DNA from 2 places in the Paenibacillus sp. FSL H8-0168 genome. Region 1 is predicted to be linked to the other one. Evidence: predicted binding sites of a transcription regulator. Region 1 holds the regulator's gene; the other holds the start of a gene.

Region 1 (3,424 bases):
CTTGGACCGCAGGGTCCTGGGAGAGTAGGACGTCGCCAAGCAAAAGTGAAAAGGATGATAATCTCATTGAGATTATCATCCTTTTTTTATGCGTTTTTAGATGACCACCTGTTTCTAAGGTTGACAGAGAGAATGGGGTTTGCCACACTCTAAGTGTGTAATCTTTTTATGGATGCCCAAGTATACAAGCGAGGTGACGAAGTTATGGAGATCAGACAATTACAACGTAAGGAATTTGAAGCGGCTATTGAATTATCTCAATATGCTTTTCAGTTTACAATGTCCCTGGAGGATCTGGAGAAAGCTAGGAAGAAGTTCAAACCAGAGCAAACATGGGGAATATTCGACGGACATGAATTGAATGCTAAACTGACTTTGTTACCGCTACAGGTATACATAAACGGTCAGGTTTTTGATATGGGAGGCATTGCTGGTGTGGCAACATGGCCAGAAAGGCGTCGCGGAGGCATGGTTTCACGTTTGTTGACGCATGCGCTTGAAGAGATGAAGTCTGCGGGACAAAGCCTTTCTTTTCTGCATCCCTTCTCCTTTGCCTTCTATCGTAAATTTGGATGGGAAACGTATATTGAATACAAGAAGTATGTCATTCCCATTGAAAAATTCCCTGCAAAACTTAAAACAGAAGGTACAGTCAAACGCGATGTCAAAGATATTTTAGAAATGGACCAAGTGTATCAAGCGTATGCATCTCGTTATAATGGCACGCTGGTACGAGATAAGGAATGGTGGCAAGAGCGGATTTTAAAGGAGAACTATCGAACTGCGATATATTACTCAGAAACAGGCGAACCTCAGGGATATGCACTATACAAAATTGAAGATAAACAGTTGAATTGTGATGAGTTGGTTTATGAAAATGAGGCGGCCCGTCAGGCTTTATGGACTTATTTTGCAAATCATGACTCCATGATAACCCATGGTAAATTTATTTACGTTCCAGCAGATGACAATCTGCCATTTTTACTTGATGATCCGCGAATTCAACAGGAGACCGTGCCTTATTTTATGGGCCGTATTGTGGATGCAGCTGCTTTTGTAGAAAGATACCCTTTTGAGCAGGTTGGAGAGGAAACACGTTTAACCTTAAATCTGACAGATCGATATGCACCATGGAATGAAGGAGTATGGAGATTAACAATTACTACGGAAGGGCAAGGACATCTGGAGAGAGTGGATACAAGCAATTCATCTGAAAACGCTATGGTAGCTGACTTGAAACTTGGGATTCAGTCATTGACGACTCTGATGCTTGGCTACCAGCAGGCTGATGATCTGTATAAGTGGGGGCGTATTGAAGGGGACAGTGAATCTGTGTCTGCACTTAAACGTGTAATACCAGTAAAACAAACGTTCTTATTGGATTTTTTCTGATAAAGGCCCATTTAGGTCTTCTTATGCTTCGTTTTTCAGGAATATAACTTGTGTGATTATTATAATTTTCAAAACTCTTTCTGTAATTGGGAAGAGTTTTTTTATGGTATTGTATAAAACATAATTAGATTGCGAAAAATGGTATTGACCCCTTGGCAAAAATGAATAATGTGCTATAATATGAATATAGTCAAAGAAAGTCAAAGTCAATCAAACCTCGTGAGGTTCTGTAGAAGTATTTTGGTGGATTGGCCGTATAAAGTAATTTTGATAGCAAAGAAGCAAACGAGGATCGAAATGATTTGCGTATAGTTAGGAACTGCCTTTTATGAAAATAAGAGAAGTGTATGACTAATCGCAAATAAAGGCCACACTAGAGACAAAACGGTACAATTCCAATGAGTGTAGAATAGGCAACAGCCTGAATACAGCTTAGATTCGTGACTTTACCGTTTGGTTAAGTTCAATATACGGCGGACTCTGTGGAGCGTGAAATGTACTTGAATACTTGCGTTTCCGTTAGTGGAGGATGATGAAATGCGCAATGTTTCCGATATTATTGAACAATATTTAAAGAGTATATTGCTGGAAAGTCCCCAAGGTTTAGTGGAGATTCAGCGCAATGATCTGGCTGACCGCTTTTCCTGCGTGCCGTCGCAAATTAATTATGTAATTAGCACCCGGTTTACGCTGGAAAAAGGCTATGTGGTGGAAAGTAAACGCGGTGGCGGGGGCTACATTCGTATTCAGCGAATTCAGCTGCCTGCACAGCATGCCATCCATACACATCTTCATCAGAGCATCGGGGAGGAAATAAGCCAATCGGCAGCAGAAGGACTGATTTATCAGTTAGAGGAGGCCCATTTTTTAAGCAAAAGGGAAGCTAATCTAATGAAGGCTGCTTTATCTAGGGATACATTATTACTGAAGCTTCCCTATCGTGATCAACTGCGAGCAAGATTGCTTAAGGCTATGCTGATCTCGTTGCTGGCGACCAAATAGTGTGTGAATAGAGACTAACGTTTGGATGTAGGGATTGGTATAAATCCTGACATTAAAGGAGGTGCTTTTATGCTGTGCCAAGAATGTAATATGCGGCCGGCAACTTTGCATTTCACCAAAATTGTGAATGGCGAAAAGACAGAGTTTCATATTTGTGAGACGTGTGCCAAGGAAAAAGGGGAGATGATCCCTGGAACACCTAACGGCTTTTCGATTCATAGCTTGTTGTCGGGGATGCTGGATTTTGACTCCAGTACAAAGAGCCAGTCTCCAGGCCACAGTGGTCCGCAAAACCTGCAATGCAAGGATTGTGGCATGACCTATGCACAGTTTAGTAAGCTGGGACGTTTCGGATGCCCGTCGTGCTATCAATACTTTGATAGTCGTCTGGACCCTCTGTTCAAGCGTGTGCATGGCAGTACGAATCATGTTGGTAAAGTTCCGGTTCGCACTGGAGGCCGCCTGAAGGTTAAACGGCAAATTGACGATTTGAAAAAAGAGATGCAACAGCATATTGTACAGGAAGAATTTGAATCAGCTGCTGAGCTTAGGGATCAAATCAGAGAGCTTGAAAAAGAAATGACTGAAGAGTAAAGTTTGTGAAGAGTAGGAGGGATGCGTAATGCCCAATATTCGGTTTACGGAGAAGCCGCTAAGTGACTGGATGCGTGGTGATGCTGCGGATTCGGAGATTGTCATTAGCAGCCGGGTGAGAATTGCGCGTAACTTGCAGCATCTGCCTTTTCCCATGCTTGCTACCAATCAGCAGTCGGAAGAAGCACTTCAACGCTTAACGGATATCCTTCAGTATGATGATTTAGGTGGTTTTGGTACTTTTCATACGTTGAAAATATCCGAGTTGGATGAGATCGACAAGCGGGTGCTGGTTGAGAAGCATTTGATTAGTCCTAATTTGGCGAACGAATCTCGTAACGGTGCTGTTTTAATTAGCGATGATGAATCGGTTAGTGTTATGATAAACGAAGAGGATCATCTGCGAATCCAGTGCTTATATCCGGGATGTCAGGTT
Region 2 (3,424 bases), 910 kb from region 1:
TAATCATTTAAATAACGACTTACAATCTCAACAGCAGCGCCTTCGTCGGTGACTAGAATGTCCTCTTGCCCGAAACGCAGTACCGCATGAATAGCGGCCGCCTTGCTCTTGCCTCCAGCTACACCTAGAACGGTATCGGTTCGCCTGATGTCCTCCAATCGGAGTCCAAGCGTCAGCATTCTGTGAACAACGACGCCATCTTCGTTAAAGTAATAACCAAACGATTCGGCAACGGCCCCCTCACTGCTGATCTGGGCAAAGGTTTCGGGATCAAGTTTACGTCTATGTGCCATCGCTATGGCGTTGCCTATCCCGTGAATGATGATACGACTCTCGCGAATCAGGTTCAATATATCCTGAATGTTCGTATCTTCAAGCAAGGAGTTGTAAGCATGATTGCTGAGCAAATCCGGTACATGGAGCAGACGGTATTGAGCGCCTACCTTGCGAGCCATTGTGGAAGCAATTGTGTTGGCCTGCATTTCCATGCTTTCTCCCAAACCCCCGCGTGCCGGTACAAACCACCCACCCTTAAGTGGGCCATTAGAAGGTAGTGCCAGTTGTTCCGCCACGTCGGCAATCGTCGTGCCACCTGTTACAGCGACCACATCCTCGTCGTCCATAACACTCAGCAACGCTTTTGCTCCAGCGCGCCCCAGCTCCTGCTTTGTTAACGGAGAAGCATCCGAATCCCCTGGAACGACAACCACCTTCCTCAAACCATAGGCTTGACGAATCTGGTCCTCCAATTGGGACAGGCCGAACAAGTTGTTCGCAATCGGCTCCAGCTGTTCCAGCAGATCCAGTCCTGCTTTGCTCACCTTCATGCCTACACTCTCAATCTCAATTAGCCCTTGAGCTTTAAGAAGATCGGTTTCGGCGCGCAACACGCGCTCAGTCATGTTCAGTGAAGCTGCCAGTGTTCTGCGTCCAACAACATCGGACAGCATAATCTGATGCAGGATCGTGTACCTTTTTTTCAAAACATCCATGAGGTCGGGCAGAAGCTGCTTCTGTATTTCTAATATCTTTCGCATGCTTTCCACTCCCGCACACTTCTAAGTTCTGTCTCTAATGCTCTATCTCTAACTGGTCTTAAAACGTCCCGGGATAACTTTTTAAGTCCCACGTATATCTTAACCAATATTTGCTCCACATGCAAGTCTATCTGAACCTATATTTCTCAACCATTTGCCTGAATATGCGCATTTAATAAAAGCTTGCAATTCACTGCTGTATATCATATAATCATCTTTGTTTCCAATTAGCTGTTTAATTAGTTAGTTGTTTGCATTGATTGAACTATGCGCCCGTGGTCCAACGGATATGACGTAGGCCTCCGGAGCCTGAGATCGAGGTTCGATTCCTCGCGGGCGCGCCATTTTAAATGAACGCATAAATGCTTCTACATAATGTTTTAACCAATAAGAGCGCTGAGGGCTCTTTTTTTTAATCATTAGTTTGACTTTCTTTGACTTTTTGTTTGAAATTGTTTATCATGTGGTTAATACGGTAACAGTTTATAAATAAGGGACGTGTAATCGGCATGTCCACCAAATCCACTAACGATATTTAAGGGAGGTTTTTTGACGTGAGCTATGTTCCTATGGTAGTAGAACAAAGTAACCGCGGCGAACGCGCCTATGACATTTATTCCAGACTGTTGAAGGATCGCATTATTTTGTTAGGCTCGGACGTCAATGACGTTGTAGCCAACTCTATTATTGCGCAAATGCTGTTTTTGGCTGCCGAAGATCCTGAAAAAGATATTCACTTGTATATTAACAGTCCTGGCGGTTCCATTACAGCTGGTATGGCCATTTTCGATACGATGCAATACATTAAACCTGACGTATCTACGATTTGCGTAGGTATGGCGGCTTCCATGGGCGCGTTCTTGCTGAATGCAGGCGCCAAAGGTAAACGTTTCGCTTTGCCAAACAGTGAAATTATGATTCACCAACCACTGGGCGGTGCACAAGGCCAGGCAACGGATATTGAAATCCGTGCACGCCGCATTCTGAAAATGCGTGATAAATTGAACCGCATTCTCGCAGATCGCACAGGCCAACCACTGGAGCGCATTGAAAAAGACACAGACCGTGACTACTTCATGTCCGCTGATGATGCCAAGGAATACGGTATTATTGATAAAGTGCTAACTAGCTCCTCTCCAGAAGGTGTATAAGAGAAGAAATTCACCTCTCGATAGCTGGTAAATGAAAAAAGCTGCTCCGGATGTTCTTATCCGGTAGCAGCTTTTTTGCTTTGTTGTTTTTTTAGGTTATAGACAATTGAACTTGTTTGTTTCTACTATTCATTCTGTCCCGCAAAAGGCTTTCCGCCTTGAGGCAGCAGTTGACCGAACGAGTAGGTAAACTCCGGAATTCCATACGCGTATGGCGCATAATCATACAAATCAAACACGATTGTTACTCCACTGTTAGTTACATAAAAATTCTGATCTGCCGCCAGCTCTTTAAATTTACCGAATCCTTCACCAGCCTGAAGCGCATCGATTTTTTTCTTCAAATCAGCATTGAGGAACTTTTTGTAGTCCGGATTTGCCTTCAATACGTCAGACAATTGCAGCAGTTTACCATCAGCGAGCGAGAACGTATATCCTTTACGTGCCGTCATGCCATGTGCGCCACCCGTATACGAGTAATCCTGCATAATCACACTCAGAATACCATCTTTGTTATAGGCAATCGCAAAATCATTTCCGAACTCATACGGTCTTTCTGTTGTAGCCTCTCCCTCAGCCATTATCTTTTTACCTGCTGCCAATATACCCTCTGCATGCTTTTTAAGCACATGGTTAATGGCCTGTTGAGCCTCCGGATTAAGCTTGCTGCCGCTGATTTGCGGGTACTTAATCTTGTAGGACACCTTCGCATTACTCGAAGCTGGAAGTGTTTGAGACGCAATTGTGATCGGATTTAGCTGGCTTTTACTCAGCGTTACTGTTTTCTGAGCTGCGTTCCATTGAGCATCTATGCCTAGATAGTCTTTCAGCAGACTCATAGGAATGTATAGCTTCCCAGCGATCTGTTTGGCATCCATGCTACGTGTATTGATTCCATTGACGTTGACGTAGGCATCCGAGGAAGAAGCCATAATGTAAAGTTTATTGTAACCACTACCTACGGTATATGTCGTTGTTTTCGCATCATAGCTTACTGGAATCCCCAAGCTGTCACGCAGTGCGGCCACCGGAACCATTGTACTCCCGTTCACTTGAACACCTTTAGCGGGCAACGTTTTACCATTCCATTGGATGGCGATTCCTGGTTGCTGTGTTGCCGCTTGCTGCTGTTTGGTCGATGCTGCCTGGATATAGGAAACGGGAACAGCTGCGACTCCTGCTAAAATCCCTGCTGCCAGCAGTGCTGAACCCCATTTTTTCGTATGCTTACTCATA

What was found. Region 1 encodes CtsR, which represses protease genes until heat stress. Its sites were predicted from a motif close to ATGGTCAATAAAGGTCAAACA; they were not measured.
Region 2: clpP (ATP-dependent Clp endopeptidase proteolytic subunit ClpP) is a predicted target of CtsR. The motif match lies at 1,459-1,479, and genes of this name have one in related genera.

Annotation. Positions count from the first base shown of each region.
Region 1 covers NZ_CP151948.1:5,096,950-5,100,373, reverse strand. The annotation lists rRNA gene rrf (5S ribosomal RNA) at 1-41, shown strand, start outside; gene MHI21_RS22660 (GNAT family N-acetyltransferase) at 205-1,392, shown strand; gene MHI21_RS22655 (CtsR family transcriptional regulator) at 1,930-2,394, shown strand; gene MHI21_RS22650 (UvrB/UvrC motif-containing protein) at 2,464-2,988, shown strand; gene MHI21_RS22645 (protein arginine kinase) at 3,017-3,424, shown strand, end outside.
Region 2 covers NZ_CP151948.1:215,435-218,858, reverse strand. The annotation lists gene MHI21_RS00985 (sugar-binding domain-containing protein) at 1-1,037, opposite strand, end outside; tRNA gene MHI21_RS00980 (tRNA-Arg) at 1,307-1,381, shown strand; gene clpP (ATP-dependent Clp endopeptidase proteolytic subunit ClpP) at 1,592-2,188, shown strand; gene MHI21_RS00970 (DUF4163 domain-containing protein) at 2,314-3,423, opposite strand.